4 regions of the Streptomyces sp. NPDC053665 genome follow, and region 3 is predicted to be linked to each of the others. Evidence: riboswitches for the same ligand, from Rfam matches in the RefSeq annotation. Region 3 holds a riboswitch; each other region holds the start of a gene.

Region 1 (5,765 bases), on a different contig from region 3:
GGCCATCATGTCCATCGCGGCCGCGAACCTGTTCACCCGCAACATCTACAAGGACTTCCTCAAGCCGGACGCCACCCCCGCGCAGGAGACCAAGGTCTCCAAGCTGGTCTCGCTGCTGGTGAAGGTGGGCGCGCTGGTCTTCGTCCTCACCATGGACAAGACGGTCGCCATCAACTTCCAGCTGCTGGGCGGCATCTGGATCCTGCAGACCTTCCCGGCCCTGGTCGGCGGCCTGTTCACCCGCTGGTTCCACCGCTGGGCGCTGCTCGCGGGCTGGGCGGTCGGCATGGCCTACGGCACCCTCGCCGCCTACGGCGTGGCCTCCCCGACGCAGAAGCACTTCGGCGGCTCGTCGAAGGAGATCCCCGGCATCGGCGAGATCGGCTACATCGGCCTCACGGCGTTCGTGCTGAACGTGGTCGTGACGGTCGTCCTGACCTTCGTCCTGAAGGCGGTGAAGGCCCCCGACGGCGTCGACGAGACCAAGCCGGAGGACTACACGGCCGACGCGGGCGACCCGGGAGTCCAGGTGGAGCTTCCGCCGGCCACCGCCGGATCGTCGCACTGACCCGAACGGCGCGGCACGCCGCGACCACCGCACAGCGGGCCGCCGTGACCGAACGTCACGGCGGCCCGCCGTCATGTGAAGCCGACACTCCGACACCCCGCGACACTACATCTGGGGGTGCCACCCGGGCCCGGCACAAGATGTATGCTCATGCTCGCTGTCGCCGCAGGGGAATCCGGTGCGAATCCGGAACTGTCCCGCAACGGTGAACCCATGCCCCTCCGCGCGCATGACGGTCAGTCCGAGGACCTGCCGACAGTGCACCCGGCCGCCGGCCGGTGTGCCCTGACGTCCGGGCCTCGTGGAATGGGCCGGTGGACGCGTGACGCCGTGTGCGTCCGTGTGCTGCCCCCTGCCCTCGGCGAGGCCCCGTGCCGAGCGAGGGAGAGCCCCCGTGACCATCGCGCCAGCGGATCCGGCCGCAGCCGCCGAACCGGAGCAGGACGCTCCCGGTGCCGCGCTGCTGCGGACCCTCACCGAACTGACCGCCGACCTCCCCGACGCCGACCCCGGCCGGGTCGCCGCCGCCGCGCTGCGCGGCCGGTCCGCGCAGGCGGACGAGCGGGAGCTGCGGGACCTGGCGACGGAGGCGGCGGCGGGCCTCATCTCGGAGGACCCGGCCTACTCCCGGCTCGCCGCCCGCCTGCTGACCATCGGCATCCGCGAGGAGGCCGCCTCGCAGGGGGTCACGTCCTTCACGGGGTCCGTCGCGGTCGGCCACCGCGAGGGGCTCATCGCCGACCGCACCGCGGAGTTCGTACGCGTCCACGCCTCCCGCCTCGACGCGCTGGTCGACGGCACCGCCGACGACCGCTTCGGCTACTTCGGCCTGCGCACCCTGTACAGCCGCTACCTGCTGCGGCACCCGATCACCCGCAAGGTGGTCGAGACTCCCCAGTACTTCCTGCTGCGGGTGGCGAGCGGCCTCGCCGAGGACGACACCGCCCGCGCGGTGGACGAGGTCGCGGCGCTCTACGGGCTCATGAGCCGCCTCGACTACCTGCCCTCCTCCCCCACCCTCTTCAACTCCGGCACCCGGCATCCCCAGATGTCGTCCTGCTACCTGCTCGACTCCCCCCAGGACGAGCTGGACTCGATCTACGACCGCTACCACCAGGTCGCGCGCCTGTCGAAGCACGCGGGCGGCATCGGCCTGGCCTACTCCCGGATCCGTGCCCGGGGTTCGCTGATCCGCGGCACCAACGGCCACTCCAACGGCATCGTCCCGTTCCTGAAGACCCTCGACGCCTCGGTCGCCGCGGTGAACCAGGGCGGCCGCCGCAAGGGAGCCGCCGCGGTCTACCTGGAGACCTGGCACGCGGACATCGAGGAGTTCCTGGAGCTGCGGGACAACACCGGCGAGGACGCCCGGCGCACGCACAACCTCAATCTGGCGCACTGGGTGCCGGACGAGTTCATGCGGCGCGTGAACGCCGACGCGCAGTGGTCGCTGTTCTCCCCCTCGGACGTACCCGAGCTGGTCGACCTGTGGGGCGAGGAGTTCGACGCCGCGTACCGTGCGGCCGAGGCGAAGGGCCTGGCGAGGAAGACCCTGCCCGCCCGTGAGCTGTACGGCCGCATGATGCGCACCCTCGCGCAGACCGGCAACGGCTGGATGACCTTCAAGGACGCCGCCAACCGCACCGCCAACCAGACGGCCGAGCCCGGCCACGTGGTGCACTCCTCCAACCTCTGCACGGAGATCCTCGAGGTCACCGACGACGGGGAGACGGCGGTCTGCAACCTCGGCTCGGTCAACCTCGGCGCCTTCGTGACCGGCGGTGACATCGACTGGGAGCGCCTGGACGAGACCGTCCGCACGGCGGTGACGTTCCTCGACCGGGTCGTGGACATCAACTTCTACCCGACCGAGCAGGCGGGCCGCTCCAACGCCCGCTGGCGCCCGGTCGGCCTCGGCGCGATGGGCCTTCAGGACGTCTTCTTCCAGCTGCGCCTGCCCTTCGACTCGCCCGAGGCCAAGGCCCTGTCGACCCGGATCGCCGAGCGCATCATGCTCGCCGCGTACGAGGCGTCCGCCGATCTCGCCGAGCGCAGCGGCCCGCTGCCCGCCTGGGAGAAGACCCGCACCGCCCGGGGCGTCCTGCACCCCGACCACTACGACGTGGAACGGACGTGGCCCGAGCGCTGGGCCGCCCTGCGCGAGCGGATCGCCACGACCGGCCTGCGCAACTCCCTGCTCCTGGCCATCGCGCCCACGGCCACCATCGCCTCGATCGCGGGCGTGTACGAGTGCATCGAGCCGCAGGTGTCCAACCTGTTCAAGCGCGAGACGCTGTCGGGCGAGTTCCTCCAGGTGAACTCCTACCTGGTGGACGAGCTGAAGCGGCTCGGCGTGTGGGACGCCCGCACTCGTGAGGCCCTGCGCGAGGCGAACGGCTCGGTGCAGGACTTCGCCTGGATCCCCGAGGACGTGCGCGCCCTCTACCGCACGGCGTGGGAGATCCCGCAGCGCGGCCTGATCGACATGGCGGCGGCCAGGACCCCGTTCCTGGACCAGTCGCAGTCCCTGAACCTCTTCCTGGAGACGCCGACCATCGGCAAGCTCTCCTCGATGTACGCCTACGCCTGGAAGTCCGGGCTGAAGACCACGTACTACCTGCGTTCGCGCCCGGCGACCCGCATCGCCCGCGCCGCCCGGGCCACCGTCCCCGTGCAGGCCACCCCCGACCCCGAGGCGGTCGCCTGCTCCCTGGAAAACCCCGAGTCCTGCGAGGCCTGTCAGTGATGAGCACCCAGAACCTTCTCGACCCCGGCTTCGAGCTGACCCTGCGCCCCATGCGCTACCCGGACTTCTACGAGCGCTACCGGGACGCCATCAAGAACACCTGGACCGTGGAGGAGGTCGATCTCCACTCCGACGTCGCCGACCTCGCCAAGCTCTCCCCCGCCGAGCAGCACCTCATCGGCCGGCTGGTGGCCTTCTTCGCGACGGGCGACTCGATCGTCGCGAACAACCTGGTGCTGACGCTGTACAAGCACATCAACTCCCCTGAAGCGCGCCTGTATCTGTCGCGGCAGCTCTTCGAGGAGGCCGTGCACGTCCAGTTCTATCTGACGCTGCTCGACACCTATCTCCCCGACCCGGAGGACCGCGCGGCGGCCTTCGCGGCCGTGGAGAACATCCCGTCCATCCGCGAGAAGGCGGCGTTCTGCTTCAAGTGGATCGACTCGGTGGACAAGCTGGACCGGCTGGAGTCACCCGCGGACCGGCGCCGCTTCCTGCTCAACCTGATCTGCTTCGCCGCGTGCATCGAGGGACTGTTCTTCTACGGGGCCTTCGCCTACGTCTACTGGTTCCGCAGCCGGGGCCTGCTGCACGGCCTGGCCACCGGCACCAACTGGGTGTTCCGCGACGAGACGATGCACATGTCCTTCGCCTTCGACGTGGTCGACACCGTGCGCAAGGAGGAGCCGGAGCTGTTCGACGACCGGCTGCGGCAGGAGGTGACGGACATGCTCCGGGAGGCCGTCGAGGCCGAGCTGCAGTTCGCGCGCGACCTGTGCGGTGACGGCCTGCCGGGCATGAACACCGAGTCGATGCGGCAGTACCTGGAGTGCGTGGCGGACCAGCGGCTGACCCGCCTGGGCTTCGCTCCGGTGTACGGCTCCGAGAACCCCTTCTCCTTCATGGAGCTCCAGGGGGTTCAGGAGCTGACCAACTTCTTCGAGCGGCGGCCCTCGGCGTACCAGGTGGCGGTGGAGGGCACCGTCGACCTGGACGAGGACTTCTGAGCCGGAGCGCTCGCACGGGCCTCCTGGGCCTCCCGGATCCGCCGGTCGATGCGCCGATCGTGCACCAGGCCGATCACGGACGGGAGGACCAGGAGGACCAGCGTCCCGAGGACGAAGAGCATGGCGATGAGTGTCTGTGTCTGGTTCGTGTCCATGGACACCACTGTCCCGCCTGATGCTCCTTACCGTCAGTGGCAGTACTGCCGTGGACCCTCGAATTACTGCCAGCGGCGAGGCACACTGGACGCATGCTGCAGAACGTGGCCGTCGCCCTGCTCGACGGTGTGAACCCCTTCGAACTCGGCGTGGTGTGCGAGGTCTTCGGCACCGACCGCAGCGACGACGGGCTGCCGGTGTACGACTTCGCCGTCGCCTCGGCCGAGGGTCCGTCCCTGCGCACCAACACGGGCTTCTCGCTCCAGGTCGAGCACGGCCTGCAGCGGCTGGAGACGGCGGACCTCATCGCCGTCCCCGCCGGGGACGACTACTCCACGCGCACCTTCCCGCCGGAGTTGCTGGAGGCCCTGCGCCGCGGCGTCGACCGCGGCGCCCGGGTGCTCAGCGTCTGCTCCGGCGTCTACGTGCTGGCCGCCGCCGGGCTGCTGGACGACCGCCGCTGCACGGTGCACTGGAAGCACGCGCGGGACCTGGCCCGGCGCTATCCCCGGGTGGCCGTCGAGCCGGACGTGCTCTACGTCGACGAGGGCCCGGTGATCACCTCCGCCGGCACGGCCGCCGGCATCGACGCCTGCCTGCACCTGGTCCGCAAGGAGCAGGGCACCGAGATCGCCAACAAGATCGCCCGGCGGATGGTGGTGCCGCCGCACCGGGACGGCGGCCAGGCCCAGTACATCGAGCGTCCCCTGCCGCACTCCGAGGCGGACTCGATCGGGGAGGTGCTGGCCTGGATGGAGCGGCACCTCGACGAGGAGGTCACCGTCGAGCAGCTCGCCGCCCGGGCCCTGATGTCCCCGCGCACGTTCGCCCGCCGTTTCCACCAGGAGACGGGCACGACGCCCTACCGCTGGGTCCTGCGGCAGCGCGTGCTGCAGGCCCAGCGGCTGCTGGAGGCGACGGACGAGACGATGGACGCGATCGCCGGCCGGACGGGGTTCGGCAACGCGGCCACGCTGCGCCACCACTTCGTCCGGGCCGTCGGGACCACCCCGAACGCCTACCGGCGCACGTTCAGGGGCCCCGAGGCGGCTTGAGCCCCGAGGCGGCCTGACCGCCGGCCCGGCGGTTCACCTCGCCACCGGCCGCACCTTCAGCTCGTGCGGCCGCAGGGTGATGCCGATCCGCGGGCTGTCCTTCGAACCGGCCACCTGCTCGAAGCGGTACTTCGCGGCCAGCGCCGCCGTCACCAGGGTTAGCTGGGCCATCGAGAAGTGGTCGCTCGGGCACTTGCGGTTGCCCACGCTGAACGGGCTCATGGCGTGCTTGG
Region 2 (5,765 bases), on a different contig from region 3:
CCTCCACGACTGAGGCGTCGTGGATGGGCACGAACGACTCGTTGGTGCCGAACAAGCCGGTCTTGACGCTGACCCACTCGGGCTGGCCGGTGACGTCGTCGAGGAAGACGTGCTTCGCCTCCCCGATCTTGTCGCCGTCGGCGTCGTAGACCGGGTGATCCATCACGGTCGGGATCTGTTCACGGGTGATCATGCAGACCTCACCCCTTCATGCTTGTCGCGTGCTGGCTGACTGTCCGGCGCACCACCCCGCGTACAAGTCAGGGGGGAGGACGGTCCGTCCACGCCGGATCGAACAGCGATACCGCCCGCGATTCCTGAGGCGGCCCATGCCGTCACCACCTCCGGGTGTCCGTTATGCCGGGAAACACACAGCTCGTTCCCACTGGTTTTCTCGTCCGGCTGGAGACCTGATCGCCGCAGCCGGACTCCGTGCGGCGCCGGGGCGGTCCGGGCCGCTCATCGCACCCTCCGTGTCCGGTACAGCACCGCCACGAACGCCGGCACCCCGACGAGCGACGTCACGACGCCCACCGGGACCTCCTGGGGGTCCAGCACGGTCCGGGCGAGGGTGTCGACCCACACCAGGAACACGGCGCCGGCCAGGGCCGTGACCGGCAGCAGCCGGACGTGGCCGGGGCCGGTGAGGGCCCGGGTGGCGTGCGGCAGGACCAGCCCGACGAAGCCGATGGCCCCGGCGGAGCTGACCAGCGCGGCCGTGAGCAGGGCCGTGACGCACAGCAGTACCAGGCGGGTCCGGGCCACGGAGACCCCGAGGGCGGCGGCGGTGTCCTGTCCGAGGGCGAAGACGTCGAGCGTACGGGCGTACCCCAGGCACATCGTCAGGGCGACGGCCAGTGCGGCGAGGCACAGCCGGACGTCGGTCCAGCCCGCGCCGCCGAGCGAGCCGAGCAGCCAGAACAGCACGCCGCGGGTCGTCTCGGCGTCGGCCGAGGTCATCACGACGAACGAGGTCAGGGCGGAGAACAGCTGCATGGCGGCCACGCCCGCGAGGACGACCCGGTCGGTGGTGCCGCCGAGGGTGTGGCTGAGCAGCAGCACGAGCGCGAAGGAGACGAGGGCGCCGAGGAACGCGCCCGCGGACACCGACACGGCACCCCCGCCGACGCCCAGCACGACGACGGCGACCGCTCCCGTCGAGGCGCCGGAGGACACCCCGAGCACGAACGGGTCGGCCAGCGGGTTGCGCAGCAGCGACTGCATCACCGCCCCGCACACGGCGAGTCCGGCCCCGCACACGGCGGCGAGGAGGGTGCGCGGCAGCCGCAGCTGCCAGACGATGCCGTCCCGCACGGGCGTCAGCCCGGACTCCCCGAGGCCGAGATGGGCGGCCACGACCGACCACACGTCCCCGACGCCGATGTCGGCGGGGCCGATCGTGATGGCCGCGGCGACCGAGACCACGAGGGTCACGGCTCCGGCCGCGCCCAGCGCGAGCCCGGCGGCGCGGCGAGGGCGGACGCGGGGGCCGGCCGGATCCGGGGCGGTCACCCGGCCAGCCCGAACCGGCGCAGCCCCGCGGCCACCTGCTCCACTCCCTCGACCGTGCGGATGGTCGGGTTCATGGCCTGCCCGCTGAGCAACACGTACCGCCGGTGGCGGACGGCGTCCATGGTCCGGGTGACCGGGTTGGACTCCAGGAAGGCGATCTTCTTCGCGGCCGATTCGGCGGTCTGCGACTTACGGGTCAGGTCGCCGATGACGAGGACGTCCGGGTCGCGGTCGGCGACCGTCTCCCAGTTGATCTGCGGCCACTCGTCGTGGGTGTCGTCGAAGACGTTCTGCGCGCCGAGGGCCCGGGTGATGATGCCGGGCGCGCCGCAGCAGCCCGCCATGTAGGGCGAGTCGGAGTTGGCGAACCAGTACAGGAGGGTGACCCGGGAGGCGTCGAGGCCCGCGGTGGCCTTGTCCATCCGCCGTTGCAGGGAGACCACGAGCCGGTCGCCGCGTTCCCGCTCGCCGAACACCGTGGCCAGGTCGCGCACTTCCCGGTAGACGGTGCCGATGCCGAGGGGCTTGCCGCGGGAGCCGTCGCCGCCGGAGTTGTTGTCCTTGCCGGCGCAGTCGGACGGGGAGACGTAGGTGGGGACGCCGAGCTTCTCGAACTGTTCCCGGGTGGCGACGCCGCCCTTGCCGAGGGTGGAGACGAACGAGGCGGCCACGAAGTCGGGGTCGGCGTCCAGGACCCGCTCGAAGGAGGGGTTGTTGTCGGCGAGCCGCGGCACCTCGGCGTTCTCCTTCTCGAGCCCCTTCATCACGGGGTCGGTCCAGGTGGCCGTGCCGGCGAGGCGGTCGGCGAGACCGAGGGAGAGCAGGATCTCGGTGGTGCCCTGGTTGAGGGAGACGGCGTGCCGCGGCGGGGACTCCACGCGGACCTCGTGTCCGCAGTTGCGGAGGGTGACGGCTGTCTTCCCGTCATGGCGGCCGGAGGATTCCGTGCCGCCGCAACCGGCGAGGAGCAGGGAGCAGACGGCGAGCAGGGCGGCCGCGCGGGCGGGTCGGGCGAGGGGCACGGGGAACCAGTCCTCGGTCGTCGAGGGCTCGGTCGCGGAGCCCGGTCGTACGGTGCTCCCCCGCCGCGTCGGCCGCGGGGGCCGCCAGCAGGTCTTCGGACTCGGGTTCGTCCGGATCGGGGCGCCTTCCCGGACACGCGGTGCGTCCAGTGGCCGAGGCCCCGCCCGTCCCCCTCACCGCTGCGCGTCAGTTCCGGGTTCGCACCGGATTCCCTGACCCACGTACATGGGTTCGACTGGCTTCGGCAAGCTATCACGGGGGTGCCGGGGAATCACCGGGCGGCCCGGGCCGTTGACCGGGAACAGTTCCTTTGCGACTCCCGAGGAGGTCACCGGTGTACGGCGACGAGGCAGCGGTCCGCAGGATTCTCACCGAACTCGGCGACACCTGGGCCGTGGTGGGCCTGTCGTCGAACCGGCAGCGTGCCGCGTACGGCGTGGCCGCGACGCTCCAGCACTTCGGCAAGCGCGTGGTGCCGGTGCACCCGAAGGCGGAGACGGTGCACGGCGAGCAGGGGTACGCGAGCCTCGCGGACATCCCCTTCGAGGTGGACGTCGTGGACGTCTTCGTGAACAGCGACCTGGCCGGCGCGGTCGCGGACGAGGCCGTCGCCAAGGGCGCGAAGGGTGTCTGGTTCCAGCTCGGCGTCGTCGACGAGGCGGCGTACGAACGGACCCGCGCGGCGGGTCTGGAGATGGTGATGGACCGCTGCCCGGCCATCGAGATCCCCCGACTGGGGCGGTGACGAGGGCCGTCGCCGCGCTGTAGGCGGCCTCGGTGGACCGCTCGGTGCCGGAGACGGAGACGCGGGCGTTTCGCCGAGCAGTGCCCGGACGCGGCGGCGCGCTACGGAACGGGAGCTCCGAGGCCCTTCACGACCTCGGCGCCCGGCAGTTCGGCGAAGGCCTTGCCCGGGACCAGCAGCTTGCCGCGGCGCCGGCCGCTGCCGACGAGGACGTAGGGCAGGTCGACCACGGCCGCGTCCACGAGGACGGGCCAGTCGGCGGGCAGCCCGATCGGGGTGATGCCGCCGTACTCCATGCCGGTCTCACCGGTCGCGGTGTCCATCGCGGCGAACGAGGCCTTGCGGGCGCCCAGTCGGCGGCGGACCACGCCGTTGACGTCGACCCGGGTGGTGGACAGCACGACGCACGCGGCGAGCGTGGTCCCGCCGCCGCGCTTGCCCGCGACGACCACGCAGTTGGCGGAGCGCTCCAGCAGGTCCTGCCCGTAGTGCTCCACGAAGGTCGCGGTGTCGGCCCAGGCGGGGTCGGTCTCGACGTAGACGATCCGGTCGGCGGGGACGCTGCCCTGCCAGTGGCGTACGGCGTCGGCGACGGGGACGGTCAGCTCGTCGAGGCAGGCGGGGGCGGGCCGGGCGTCGTCGAAGTGTCCGAGGGGTGCGCGCATGGCCGCACGCTAACAACACCGCGGGGCCCGCCGCCCGGGCGTCTCAGGAGACGGGCGGCACCGAGACGGCCATGACCATTTCCATCGGCACGTCCCCGGTGTTGCCGTACGTGTGGGGCACGCCGGCCTCGAAGTGGACGCTGGCGCCGGCGGGCACCCGGTGCTCGGCCCCGTCGACGGTGAGCGTCAGCTCCCCGGCCGTGACGTGCAGCAGTTCGGTCGTGCCGGCCGGGTGCGGGTCGGAGGGGCTGCTCTCGCCGGGCATCAGCCTCCAGTCCCACATCTCCAGCGGCCCGGGGGCCTCGGTGCCGGCGAGCAGCCGGTTGTAGCTGCCGGCGTCGGTGTGCCACAGCCGGACGGCCTGCTCGGCGGGGACGACGCGGACGTTCGGGCCCTGCTCGTAGTCCAGGAGGGTGGTGATGCTGACGCCGAGCGCGTCACCGATCTTCACGACGGTGCCCAGGCTGGGGTTGGTGCGGGCCTGCTCGATCTGGATGAGCATGCCGCGGCTGACTCCGGCGCGGGCGGCGAGCACGTCCAGCGTGAAGCCGCGCACCGCGCGCCAGTGCTTGACGCTGCGCGCCAGGGACTGGGTCAGGAGGTCGAGGTCCGACACGTTCCGTCCAATATTCTGTATGACATAGTTCAGCGAGCTGCACTATGGTGTGGTTGACCTGATCGTCCACTGAACTGTACTGCGAGGCATCCGTTCCATGACAGCGCTCTTCGCCCTGGCCACCAGCCTGCTCTGGGGCCTGGCCGACTTCGGCGGCGGACTGCTGACCCGCCGCACGCCCGCGCTCACCGTGGTCGTGGTCTCGCAGTCGATCGCGGTCGTCGTCCTCGGTGCGGTCGTCGTCGCCACGGGCGGCTGGAGCGAGGCCGGGCCGCAGCTGTGGTTCGCCGTCGCCGCCGGGCTGGTCGGGCCGGTGGCGATGCTGGCCTTCTACAAGGCCCTGGCCCTCGGGCCGATGGGCGTGGTCTCGCCGCTGGGTTCGATCGGCGTGGCCGTGCCCGTGGGGGTGGGACTGGTGCTGGGCGAACGCCCCGGCCTGCTGCAGTTCGTCGGGATCCTCGTCGCGGTCGCCGGCATCTGCCTCGCCGGCGGGCCGCAGTTCCGCGGCGCGCCCGTGCAGCGCCAGGCCATCGCCCTGACCCTGCTCGCGGCCTTCGGGTTCGGCGCGGTGATGGCCCTGATCGCCGAGGCGTCGCACACTCTGACCGGTCTGTTCCTGGCCCTGTTCGTGCAGCGGGTGACCAACGTGGCCGCGGGCGGGGCGGCCCTGTACGTCTCGGTGCGGCGCGGCGCCCCCGCGCTCCCGGCGGACGGCTTCCCCTGGCACGCCCTGCCCGCCCTCGCCTTCGTGGGCCTGGCGGACGTCGCCGCGAACGGCACCTACTCGATCGCCGCCCAGCAGGGGCCGGTCACGGTGGCGGCCGTGCTCGCCTCGCTCTACCCGGTGGTGACGGCGGTGGCCGCGCGCGGCGTGCTGCGCGAGCGGCTGCGGGCGGTCCAGGCGGCGGGCGCCGGACTGGCCCTGGTCGGTACGGTCCTGCTGGCCTCGGGCTGAGCCCGCGGGCGGCCGGCCCGCCGTGCGGCTCAGGAGCCCGGTTCGAGCTCCGCGAGTCCGGCCGCGGCCTCCTCGTCCAGCCGGGCCGGCCGCGCCGCGCTCTCCTCGTCCAGCCGGGCCAACCGCGCCGCGCTCTCCTCGTCCAGCTCCGACAGCGCCCGCAACTGCTCCGGCGTGACCCCCTCCGGGATGGGCACCGGCGCCGGGGTGCGCAGCGGCGGCTGCCAGCCGTCGCCGGGGGTCCAGCGG
Region 3 (5,765 bases):
ACACCGCCCCGGTCGATGTCGCCGACGACGAGCACGGGCAGCCCGGCGTTCCGCGCGATGCCCATGTTGACGATGTCGGTCCGCCGCAGGTTGATCTCGGCGGGCGACCCGGCCCCCTCGCAGATCACCGCGTCGTACGTGCTCCGCAACTGCTCCAGGCAGTCCAGCACCGTCCCGAGCAGCCGCTGCTGCCGCCCGCCGTGGTAGCCGCGCGCGCTCATCTCCCCGACCGGCTTGCCCAGCAGCACGACCTGGCTGCTCTGCTCGCCGCCGGGCTTGAGCAGCACCGGGTTCATCAGCGCGGCCGGCTCGACCCGGCAGGCCTGCGCCTGCATGGCCTGGGCCCGGCCGATCTCCGCGCCCTCCCTCGTCACGAAGGAGTTGAGCGACATGTTCTGCGCCTTGAAGGGCGCGACCTTGACGCCCTGCCGCACCAGCCACCGGCAGATGCCCGCCGTCACGACGCTCTTGCCCGCGTCGGAGGTGGTGCCGGCCACGAGAAGCCCACCGCGCATGCTCATCTCCCCCTCTTCCTGCGTCGCGCACCGGTCAGCAGCCGGGCACCGGCGCACACCCCGAGCGCGAGCCAGCTCACCCGCCGCGACAGCCGCACGGCCCGTTCCACGTCGTCCGTGACGACGGCACGTCCCCCGGAGTTCAGCACGGGCCGGTGCTCCACCCGCCCGCCGTACGACAGCGTCCCGCCGAGCCGCACCCCGAGCGCCCCGGCGAACGAGGCCTCCACAAGGCCCGCGTTGGGGCTCGGATGCAGCCCCGCGTCGGCGCGCCAGGCCCGGACGGCCCCGCGCGGATCGGGTCCGGCCACGGCCGCGAGCGCGGCGGTCAGGCGGGCGCCCGGCCACCCCGCCACGTCGTCCAGCCGGGCCGAGGCCCAGCCGTAGCGCCGGTAACGGGCCGACTTGTGCCCGACCATGGCGTCCAGGGTGTTCACGGCGCGGAACCCGAGCAGCCCCGGCACCCCGCAAGCGGCTCCCCACACCAGGGCACCCACCACCGCGTCGGAGGTGTTCTCGGCGACGGACTCGACCACGGCCCGGGCGATGCCGTCGGCGTCGAGGGCCTGCGGGTCCCGTCCGCACAGGTGCGGCAGCCGGGCCCGGGCAGCCTCCACGTCCCCGGCCTCCAGGGCCCGGCCGATCGCCGCGGCCTCCCGGGCCAGCGACGTCCCCCCGACCACGGCCCAGGTGGCGGCGCCGGTCAGGGCGACGGAGGCGACGGCGGAACCCCGCGCGGCGCGCGCGGCGGCGCACCCGAGAGCGACGGCTCCTCCGGCGCACACGGCGGTGTGCAGCGCGCCCCACCCGCGGTGGTCCCGCCACAGCACCCGTTCCACGGCGCCCGCGGCCCGCCCGAACGCGGCGACCGGATGCCCGCGACGGGGGTCGCCGAGCAGCAGGTCACCGATCAGGCCGGCGGCGGCGCCGTACGCGAAGACGCGACCGGCACTCATCGGCTCAGCCGGCCGAAGGGGAGGTCGCAGGCGGGGTGTCGGGCCTCGGTCGGCAGCCGCGCATGGCGATGTGTCCTCACTCAGGGTGTCCACGCCCTGGTTCGAAGAGACCGGCGGTGAGAGTTCCTGGCTCCCGGGGCGTTCACCCCGGTGACAGTGGCGGGACCGCGCCGGACTCGCACCGGCTTCCTCTCCTGCCGCCGTATTGGCCCCGGCAGTCCACCACGGCCGCGAACAACCGTCAACTTGCCGTTGACCTGCGGGGGGAGAGTGTGCAGAACCCCACATCCCCCCGGTCACACGCGTGCCGGGCGGCACGGGACTCCAGGTCCCGTGCCGCCCGGCTGGACGCGCTCGTGCGGTGCGGCCGTCAGGCCATGATCAGGTAGATGCCGTAGCCCACGGCCGCCGCGCACGCGGCGAAGCAGGCGTAGGCGCCGGTGACGGCGAGGCCCGCGGAGCCGCCCTCGGCGGCCGCCCGCTCGCGGCGGGACAGACCGGTGATGCCGAGGGTGAACAGGCCCACCAGGGCCACGGTGACCACGAGGCTGACGCCGAAGACGGAACCGAGGGCCGCCCAGTCGATCTTCATCTCAGTGACTCTTCCTTGTTACCGGTGGCCGGATCAGACCGGGGTGGTCGTGGAGGTGGCCCGCTCGGAGGTGGCCTGCGCCGGGAACGCCGGGACCGGCTCCTCCGCGATCTGGCCCGCGGGCGGCGGCGTCACCGCGGCCATCGCCGTGGTCACCACGCCGGCCGGCTCCGCCTCCTCGGTGTCGTTGACGTTGGTGTGGTCGACGACCTCGCGGCGCGAGAGCTTCCAGATGGCCGCGCTGGAGGCGACCAGGAAGAGGGCCACCACGGCGGTGCCCCAGTCACCGAAGCCCGTGACGTACTCGGCGAGCGCGCCCACCAGGGCCGCGGCCGGCAGCGTCAGGCCCCACGCGACGAACATCCGCGTCGCCGTCGACCAGCGGACCACGCCGCCCTTGCGGCCGAGGCCCGCGCCCATCACGGCGCCGGAGACGGAGTGGGTGGTGGACAGGGAGAAGCCGAGGTGCGAGGAGGCCAGGATGACCGTGGCCGCGCTGGTCTGGGCGGCGAAGCCCTGCTGCGGCTGGAGGTCGGTCAGGCCCTTGCCCATGGTGCGGATGATGCGCCAGCCGCCCAGGTAGGTGCCGAGGGCGATGGCGACGCCCGCGGAGAGGATGACCCAGGTGGGCGGGTCCGAGTCGGGGGCGAGGGTGCCGCCGGCGACCAGGGCGAGGGTGATGATGCCCATGGTCTTCTGCGCGTCGTTGGTGCCGTGCGCCAGGGAGACCAGTCCCGCCGAGGCGATCTGGCCGGCCCGGTAGCCCTTCTTGGCGGATTCCGTGTCCTCGGCCCGCTTGCCCAGCTTGTAGGTCAGCCGCGCGCCGAGCATCGCCGCGATGCCCGCGACCAGCGGCGCGGCGATCGCCGGGATCAGCACCTTGGTGACCAGCACGTCGCCGTGCACCGCACCGGCGCCCGCCGAGGCGATCGTGGCGCCGATCAGACCGCCCATCAGGGCGTGCGAGGAACTGGACGGCAGACCGACCAGCCACGTCAGCAGGTTCCAGAGGATCGCGCCGACCAGGGCGGCGAAGATGACCTCGGGCCGGATGCCGGCCTCGTCGACGAGGCCTTTGGAGATCGTGTTGGCGACTTCCACGGAGAGGAAGGCGCCGACCAGGTTGAGGACGGCGGACATGGCGACCGCGACCTTGGGCTTCATGGCGCCCGTGGAAATGGTCGTGGCCATCGCGTTCGCGGTGTCGTGGAAACCGTTCGTGAAATCGAACGCGAGTGCGGTTACCACCACAATCGCGAGGATCAGCGAGAAGCTTTCCATTTACCCAGGCAATCGTTCGAGGTCGTTGGCTGGACGAACGTAGGTAACCCGAGTGAACGGAAGATGAACTGGGAGGGGCGCGGGAGTGTCCACAAACGAGGGTTGCCGTTCCGCCCTGCTGTCAGGGTCCCCGCCCTCCGGCGGCCGGATGCCCCGCGCGTACCGCTTCAGCCGATCGAGTGACCGCGGCAGCCCACAGGCAGAGTACCCGACGCGTAGTGACGGGTGATCGACCAGGGGTGATCGCAAGGACGCTGCGACGCCACCGGGGGCGCCGGCCGTCGGGGGGCGCGGCCGTATACGGGCGAGGTGCGCCGCCCGCCACCGGCCGGAACCGGCCCCGGCCCGGGGCGCCTTGCGCGGCCGCCTGGCAGGATCGCCGCATGGCGGAACAGCGGGACGGCACCGGGCACGGCGGACGGAATTCCGGCGAGGCGCAGGGCGCGCGGGACATGGGGGAGGCGCACGCCCGGGGAGCGACGCCCGAGGAGGCGCGCGCCTGGGAGGAGCTCGTCGCGACGGCCCGCCGGACGGTGACCGACGGGCTCGTCGTGGGCACCTCGGGCAACGTCTCGGTGCGCGTCGGCGACACCGTCCTCGTGACCCCCTCCGGCGTCCCCTACGACCGGCTCGCACCCGGCGACGTGACCGGCGTCGACCTCGACGGACGGCAGGTCCTCGGCACCCTCGTCCCGACCAGCGAACTGCCCATGCACCTCGCGCTCCACCGGTCCACCGACGCCCGGGCCGTCGTCCACACCCACGCCGTCCACGCCACGGCCGTCTCCACGCTCGTCACCGAGCTCCCGCTGATCCACTACATGGCCGCCGCCCTCGGCGGACCCGTCCGGGTCGCCCCCTACGCCACCTACGGCACCGACGAGCTCGCCGCGACCATGCTCCGGGCCCTCGACGGCCGCTCCGGCTGCCTCCTGCAGAACCACGGCACCGTCACCCACGGCGCCACCCTCGCCCAGGCCTACGACCGCACGGCCCAGCTGGAGTGGATGTGCCGCGTCTGGCTCACCGCCGCCTCCGTGCCCGGCCTGAGCCCGAGCCTGCTGTCCCGGCGGCAGCTGACCGAGGTGGAGGAACGCCTGCGCGGCTACGGCCAGCGCGGCTGACCGCACGGCGGCGGATCACCCCACGGCCCCCTCCCACTGGTCGCGCGGCGGCCCGGCCAGGACACTGGAGCGGTGCGCACTGTCAAAGCGACGGCCGCTGCCGTCACCGCCGTCCTGGGAGCCGGTGCCGCCGCGGTGGCCGCCGGCCGGTTCGCCAGCCACGCCGCGCTGAAGGCGCCCCCGGGCCGTCCGCTGCCCACCGAGCCGCGGCTCACGGTCCACGGCACGGCCGCCGGGCAGATCAGCCTCACCCGGGACCTCGCCGCCCTGCGACCCGGCCGCTACGGCCTGGCCGGGGACGGCTCCCACGCCGTCGTCGGCCCCGTCCTCCAGGGCGCCTCGCCCACCGCCGACACCGTCGTGCGCCGCCTGGAGGCCGTCACGCACGGCTCCTTCCAGCGCGGCGACAAGGCCTGGCTGACCCCCAACGTGTACGTCGGCAACCCCCGCACCGCCCTCGGCCTGGCGTACGAGGACGTCGACATCATCGGCGAACTCGGCCCCCTGCCCGCCTGGTTCGTCCCCGGCGCCCGGGAGACCTGGGTGATCACCGTGCACGGCCTGGGCACCAGCCGGGAACTCGCCCTCAACGTCATGGAGTTCCTCAACCGCCACCACTTCCCGGTGCTCGCCCCGGCCTACCGCGGAGACGTCGGCGCGCCCCGCTCGCCCGACGGCCTGAGCCACCTCGGCGAGACCGAGTGGCGCGACCTCGACGCGGCCATCCGGCACGCGGTGCGCCAGGGGGCCCGCCAGGTCGTCCTGCACGGCTGGTCCACGGGCGCCACCATGGCCCTGCGCGCCTCCGAGCGCTCGGGACTGCGCGACTACATCTCCGGGCTCGTCCTGGACTCCCCGGTCCTCGACTGGGAGACCACCCTGCGCGCCCTGGCCTCGGCCCGCCACACCCCGAGCGCGCTGCTGCCCCTGGCGGTGCGCGCCGCCCAGGGGCGCACCGGCCTCTACGGCGACCGCGTCGCCGACGCGCCCCCGTCCGACGGGCTGCGCGTCCCCGCACTGCTGCTGCACGGACCGGACGACGCGGTGGCGCCCTGGCGGCTCTCCCGCCGGCTCGCGGAGTCCCGCCCGGACACCGTCGCCCTGCACACGGTCGCCCACGCCCCGCACGGAGCCATGTGGAACGCCGACCCCAAGGGCTACGAGGAGGCCCTGCGCCGCTTCCTCACGCCCCTCATGTGACCGCCCGGCCCGGGTGGTCGAAGACACGGCTCGTTCGTCTCCCGGCCGACCGGTCGTAAGGATTCCGTTTAGTGCCGTACCACTGGCCGGTTCCCCT
Region 4 (5,765 bases), on a different contig from region 3:
GACGAGCCGGGCTCGCTGTCCTGGGTCGAACTGTTCACGACCGACGCGGCGGCGGCCAGGGAGTTCTACGGCGGCCTGTTCGACTGGCAGTTCAGCGACATGCCGCTGCCCGGCGGCGCGGGCACGTACACCCTCATCACGCCGGCGGGCCTGCCCGAGGACCGGATGCACGGCGGGCTGATGGAGATGGACGCGCAGGACCTGACGCTGACGGACGGACGGCCGTACTGGCACCCGGTCTTCGCGGTCGAGGACTGTGACGCCGCGGCCGCCCGCGTCACGGAGAAGGGCGGCGAGGTGCAGATGGGGCCGCAGGACATGGAGGGCGTCGGCAGGCTGGCCGTCTGCCTGGACCCCGCGGGGGCGGAGTTCGTGCTGCTCGCCCCGTCGGAGAGCTGAACCCCCACGGCGGCGGGCCTCTTGACCGGCCCGCCGGGCCGCCGCTGACCACAGGGGCTTACGCCGTGACTCCCGCGGCCCCGGTCGGGCCAGGACGGGCCACCCGCGTGCCCCCGACCGCCGGGCCAACCCGCCCACCCCGGCCGCCGGCAGGCCCCCGCCACCACACCGCGAGAGCACGTCCTGCGGGGCCGCGGGCCGCGTCCGGCCCCCGGTGGTCAGCCCGCCCTCCCGGGCGTGGAAGGGCCGCCTCCGCCGGGGGATCGCGGGGGCGCGCGGCGCCAGTATCCTGGGGCGGCTGCGGCAGCCCTCGGCAATCTCCGTGCGTGCGCGGGGAGTTCGGTCTGCGGCGGCGGACCTTCCCCTGAGCGTGAGACGAGGACGAGTGCTGCTAGCGGGCCGCTACCGGCTGGATGTGGAGATCGGGCGCGGTGGAATGGGAGAGGTCTGGCGTGCGTACGACGAGACGCTCGCCAGAGCAGTGGCCGTCAAGCTGCTGCTGCCCCAGGACACCGACGCCACCGCGACCTCGCGGTTCCGGCTGGAGGCCCAGACCGCCGGGCGCCTGAACCACCCCCACGTGGTCGGCGTGCTGGACTTCGGCGAGTTCGACAACCGGCTCTACCTGGTGATGGAGCTCGTCGACGGCGACAGTCTCTCCCAGCTGCTCGCCACGTCGGGCGCGCTGCCCGCCGAGCGCGTGGCGGTCCTGGCGGCACAGGCCTCCGCCGGCCTCGCCGCCGCGCACGCCCAGGGCATCGTGCACCGGGACGTGAAACCCGCCAACCTGCTGCTCGACGCCCGCGGCACCCTGAAGATCGGCGACTTCGGCATCGCGCGCTTCATGGACGACCCCGGCGCCGCGCTCACCGCCACCGGCCAGATCGTCGGCACGGGGATGTACCTCGCCCCCGAACGCGCCCTGGGCAAACCCGCGGGTCCCGCCTCCGACATGTACTCGCTGGGCTGCGTGCTCTACCAGCTCCTCAGCGGCCGCCCCCCGTTCGAGGCGGACAGCGCCGTCGCCCTGCTCCACCAGCACCTCGACGCCGCTCCGGTGCCGCCCCGCGAGCTGGGCGTCTCCGGTCTGCCGCCGGCGTTCGAGAACTACCTGCTCGGCCTGCTCGCCAAGCAGCCCGAGGACCGGCCCACCGCGCAGCAGGCGGCCGAGTGGTTCGCGGGCGGCGCCTGGCGGGGGCTGCCCGAGCCGCTGCCGGAGATGTCGCCGCCCGGGCGGTCCCGGCCCCGGCCCGCACCGGCCACTCACGGCACCCCTCCGGGCGCGGGGGCGAGCAGCCCGACCACGTACGCGCTGCCGGCGGCACCCGGGTCGCGCAGCGCGGCCCGCGCGGCGCAGGCGGGGCGTCCCGGGCGCGGCGGACGACGCGGCGGGGGGAGCGGAAACCGTTCGAAGGCCGTCGCCGCGGTCGCGGCCGCGGCGCTGTTCGTCGCCGCGATGCTCATCGGCATGCAGTGGTTCTCGCCGGACGACACCGCCACGGAGGGCACCGACCCGGGCCCCTCGCCCACCGCGAGCACCCCCACCGCCGGGGCGAGTTCCGGCCCCGCGTCGGGATCGCGGCCGGACTCCGGCCCGGCCGCCACGCCGGCCACCGGGACGGTGGCCGATGTCATCCCGCCCGGCACGACGCCGGTCGAGCAGGCCCCGCCCTCTCCGGCCGCCGAGGGCACCGCACCCCCGCCGGACGCGGGCGCCGAGCCACCGGCGGAGGCGGAGCAGCCGGAGCAGGAGCAACCGCCCGCGCAGCAGGGGGACGGCGAGGCCGAGGACGGCGGGGACGAGGGCGACGACTGACCCACGAGGCGTTCCCCCGGCGGAGCCCCAGGTGCGCCGGTGTGCGAGGGGGCGCCCCTCGCGCGCCCCCGGGTGCGGGTTGTGCTCGTCCTGATCCGGGCCTTATTGTCACCTGGCCTTGGTGAACGGGAAATCCGGTGTGATGCCGGTGCGGCCCTCGCCACTGTGAATCGGGAAGTCCGGCTCCGGCCCTCGCGGGCAGCCACTGGGTCCTTGTGACCCGGGAAGGCGGAGTCCGGGCGGTGGTACCCGTCAGCCAGGAGACCGGCCAAGGCGCGTCAACCATCCACGAGGTGCTGGAGAGGGTCTGCTGAGCCATGCACATAGCCGAGGGTTTCCTTCCTCCGGCGCACGCGGTCGCCTGGGGCGTCGCGTCGGCGCCGTTCGTCGTCCACGGGGTCCGGTCACTCACCCGTGAGGTGCGCGAGCACCCCGAGAGCACCCTGCTCCTCGGCGCCTCCGGCGCCTTCACGTTCGTCCTGTCCGCGCTGAAACTGCCCTCCGTCACGGGCAGTTGCTCCCACCCGACCGGAACGGGCCTGGGGGCCATCCTGTTCCGGCCGCCCGTCATGACCGTGCTCGGCACCATCACCCTGCTCTTCCAGGCGCTGCTGCTCGCCCACGGCGGGCTGACCACGCTCGGCGCCAACGTCTTCTCCATGGCGATCGTCGGGCCCTGGGCCGGGTACGCCGTGTACAAGCTGCTGCGGCGGTTCGACGTGCCGCTGATGGTGACGGTGTTCTGCGGCGCGTTCGTCGCCGACCTGTCCACCTACTGCGTCACCAGCGTGCAGCTGGCGCTCGCCTTCCCCGACCCGGGCAGCGGTTTCCTGGGCGCGCTCGGCAAGTTCGGCTCCATCTTCGCCCTCACGCAGATCCCGCTGGCGGTGAGCGAGGGACTGCTGACGGTCCTCGTGATGCGGCTGCTGGTGCAGTCCAGCAAGGGCGAGCTGACGCGGCTCGGCGTGCTGCTCACCGCCAAGGAGACGCGCGACGAGACCCAGGTGGTGGCCCGATGAGCCGGAACACGAAGATCAACCTGCTGCTGCTGTTCGTCGTGGCCGCGCTCGCCGTGCTGCCGCTCGTGCTCGGCCTCGGCGACCACAAGGAGGAGCCCTTCACCGGCGCCGACGGCGAGGCCGAGACGGCGATCACCGAGATCGAGCCCGACTACGAGCCGTGGTTCTCCCCGCTGTACGAACCGCCGTCCGGGGAGATCGAGTCGGCCCTGTTCTCCTTCCAGGCCGCGCTGGGCGCCGGTGTCCTCGCCTACTACTTCGGGCTGCGCCGGGGACGACGGCAGGGCGAGCAGCGGGCCCTGGAGCGGGAGGCGGCGGCCGCTCCCCCGGCCGCCGGAGAGTCCGTCTCCGCGAAGGACTGAGCCCGGGTGCTGCCGATCGACGCGGCGGCGCACAGCAGTCGCTGGCGCCGCCGTCATCCCGTGGACAAGGCCGTGCTCGGACTGGGCCTGACCGTGCTGGCCGTCTGCCTGCCGCCCTGGCCGGGCGCGGCCCTGGTGCTGGTCACCGCGGTCGTGCTCCTGCTCGGTCCGGCCGGTGTGCCCGGGCGGCGCCTGTGGCGGGCCTACCGGGTGCCGCTGGGCTTCTGTGCGACCGGCGCGCTGACCCTGCTGGTGCAGGTCGGCGGGCCGGGCGGGTTCGTCTCCCTCGCCGCCGACGGTCCGCTGCGGGCCGGGGAGTTGATGCTGCGTACCTCCGCGGCCTCGCTGGGCGTGCTGCTGTTCGCCTTCACCACGCCCATGTCCGACCTGCTGCCGCGCCTGGTGCGCGCGGGGGTCCCGGCGCCCGTGGTGGACGTGGCGCTGGTGACGTACCGGATGAGTTTCCTGCTGCTGGACTCCGTGCGCCGCATCCGGCAGGCCCAGGCGGCCCGGCTCGGTCACACCGGCCGCCGCGCCGAGTGGCGCTCCCTGGCCGGTCTCGGTGCCACGGCGTTCGTGCGGGCCTTCGACCGGGCCTCTCGCCTCCAGGCCGGCCTGGCCGGGCGCGGCTACGACGGCACGCTGCGCGTCCTGGTCCCCGAGGCGCGTGTCTCCGTCCGTTTCACGGCCGTCAGCTGCCTGCTGCTCGCGGTGCTGGCCGCCCTCACCTTCCTCCTGGAAAGGCCGCCGCTGTGAGCGAGCCCGCCCTCGTCGCCCTGCGGGGCGCCTCCTTCGCCTACGAGGACGGCCCCGCCGTGCTCAGCGGCCTGGACTTCACCGTCACCGAGGGCCGCGCACTCGCGCTGCTCGGCCGCAACGGCAGCGGCAAGACGACCCTGATGCGGCTGCTGAGCGGTGGACTGCGCCCGACCCGGGGCGAGTTGAGCCTCGAAGGGCGGACGGTGACGTACGACCGCAAGGGGCTGACCCGGCTGCGGACGACGGTGCAGCTCGTGGTGCAGGACCCGGACGACCAGCTGTTCGCGGCCTCCGTGGAGCAGGACGTGTCGTTCGGGCCGCTGAACCTCGGTCTGCCGGACGGGCAGGTGCGCGAGCGGGTGGCGGAGGCGCTGGCGGCCCTGGACATCACCGCGCTGGCCGACCGGCCCACGCACCTGCTGTCCTACGGCCAGCGCAAGCGGACCGCCATCGCGGGCGCCGTCGCGATGCGTCCGCGGGTGCTGATCCTGGACGAGCCGACGGCCGGGCTCGACCCGGAGGGCCAGGAACGGCTGCTCGCCACCTTGGACGGACTGCGCGCGAGCGGCACCACCGTGGTGATGGCCACCCACGACGTCGACCTCGCCCTGCGCTGGGCCGACGACGCGGCGCTGCTCACCCCGTCCGGCGTGCGCACCGGGCCGGCTCCGGTGGCCCTGGCGCGCACCGATCTGCTGCACGCGGCGGGACTGCGGCTGCCGTGGGGAGCCGCGGCCGCTCACCTGCTGCGCGCCCACGGCCTGGTGAGCGGTTCACAGCCCTGCCCCCGCACACCGGAGGAGCTCGCGGCCCTGGTCGCCGGACGAGCGGATGCCGTGCCGGAGGGGTCGCCGGTTCGGTCGACGTAGGACTGCACGGGTCCGCGGCGGCGGACGAGACCCGGGAGTTCCCTGACCGCCGTGGCCCACCGGTCCGTCCGGGTGGGTGTCGCAGTGCCGGAACCTGCCTCGTGCGCGAGGGGATCACCGGCGACGCGGCCCCGCGACCGCCCCGTCGCCGGTTCGACTGCCCCGAAAGGCGCTTGTCCCTCCCCGCCGGACCGCACTACGTTCCCGGGGTGGATCTCTTCTCCCCGTCCTGGACGGCGCTGCGCGGGGCGGTCGCCGCCCTGGACGACGTGGACTTCGGGCGCCCGTCCGGCTGCACCGGCTGGCTGGTGCGCGACCTGGTGTGCCATCTGGTCATCGACGCGCAGGACGTCCTCATCACCCTGGCGACCCCGTCGGACCGGGAGCCGACCCGGGACGCGCTGACGTACTGGGAGGTGTCCGCCGCGCCGCCCACCGGCGACGACCCCCTGGACGCGCTGACCGTCCGGCTGGCGTCCGCGTACGAGGACCCGCGCCTGCTCGCGTTCCACCTGGACGACGTCGGCTCCGCCGCGGGCCG

Evidence for each region. Region 3 has a riboswitch for cobalamin ahead of ACZ6ZN_RS32010 (cobalamin biosynthesis protein). Riboswitches for the same ligand answer to the same signal wherever they lie in the genome.
Region 1: another riboswitch for cobalamin. It lies ahead of ACZ6ZN_RS16350 (ribonucleoside-diphosphate reductase subunit alpha); the one in region 3 lies ahead of ACZ6ZN_RS32010 (cobalamin biosynthesis protein).
Region 2: another riboswitch for cobalamin. It lies ahead of ACZ6ZN_RS25445 (ABC transporter substrate-binding protein); the one in region 3 lies ahead of ACZ6ZN_RS32010 (cobalamin biosynthesis protein).
Region 4: another riboswitch for cobalamin. It lies ahead of ACZ6ZN_RS02170 (energy-coupling factor ABC transporter permease); the one in region 3 lies ahead of ACZ6ZN_RS32010 (cobalamin biosynthesis protein).

Annotation. Positions count from the first base shown of each region.
Region 1 is NZ_JBVJKK010000003.1:740,652-746,416, reverse strand. It holds gene mctP (monocarboxylate uptake permease MctP) at 1-568, shown strand, start outside; cobalamin riboswitch at 713-839, shown strand; gene ACZ6ZN_RS16350 (ribonucleoside-diphosphate reductase subunit alpha) at 963-3,314, shown strand; gene ACZ6ZN_RS16345 (ribonucleotide-diphosphate reductase subunit beta) at 3,314-4,321, shown strand; gene ACZ6ZN_RS16340 (hypothetical protein) at 4,234-4,476, opposite strand; gene ACZ6ZN_RS16335 (GlxA family transcriptional regulator) at 4,570-5,532, shown strand; gene ACZ6ZN_RS16330 (bifunctional albaflavenone monooxygenase/terpene synthase) at 5,566-5,765, opposite strand, start outside.
Region 2 is NZ_JBVJKK010000006.1:467,401-473,165, forward strand. It holds gene ACZ6ZN_RS25435 (DUF2382 domain-containing protein) at 1-193, opposite strand, end outside; gene ACZ6ZN_RS25440 (FecCD family ABC transporter permease) at 460-1,512, opposite strand; gene ACZ6ZN_RS25445 (ABC transporter substrate-binding protein) at 1,509-2,534, opposite strand; cobalamin riboswitch at 2,604-2,790, opposite strand; gene ACZ6ZN_RS25450 (CoA-binding protein) at 2,870-3,280, shown strand; gene ACZ6ZN_RS25455 (YbaK/EbsC family protein) at 3,382-3,945, opposite strand; gene ACZ6ZN_RS25460 (XRE family transcriptional regulator) at 3,989-4,561, opposite strand; gene ACZ6ZN_RS25465 (EamA family transporter) at 4,659-5,516, shown strand; gene ACZ6ZN_RS25470 (acyltransferase) at 5,546-5,765, opposite strand, start outside.
Region 3 is NZ_JBVJKK010000011.1:63,635-69,399, forward strand. It holds gene ACZ6ZN_RS32005 (cobyric acid synthase) at 1-515, opposite strand, end outside; gene ACZ6ZN_RS32010 (cobalamin biosynthesis protein) at 518-1,471, opposite strand; cobalamin riboswitch at 1,573-1,710, opposite strand; gene ACZ6ZN_RS32015 (hypothetical protein) at 1,842-2,063, opposite strand; gene ACZ6ZN_RS32020 (inorganic phosphate transporter) at 2,097-3,344, opposite strand; gene ACZ6ZN_RS32025 (class II aldolase/adducin family protein) at 3,728-4,468, shown strand; gene ACZ6ZN_RS32030 (alpha/beta hydrolase family protein) at 4,541-5,668, shown strand.
Region 4 is NZ_JBVJKK010000001.1:502,710-508,474, forward strand. It holds gene ACZ6ZN_RS02160 (VOC family protein) at 1-399, shown strand, start outside; gene ACZ6ZN_RS02165 (serine/threonine-protein kinase) at 770-2,215, shown strand; cobalamin riboswitch at 2,318-2,502, shown strand; gene ACZ6ZN_RS02170 (energy-coupling factor ABC transporter permease) at 2,533-3,234, shown strand; gene ACZ6ZN_RS02175 (energy-coupling factor ABC transporter substrate-binding protein) at 3,231-3,596, shown strand; gene cbiQ (cobalt ECF transporter T component CbiQ) at 3,603-4,352, shown strand; gene ACZ6ZN_RS02185 (energy-coupling factor ABC transporter ATP-binding protein) at 4,349-5,224, shown strand; gene ACZ6ZN_RS02190 (maleylpyruvate isomerase N-terminal domain-containing protein) at 5,434-5,765, shown strand, end outside.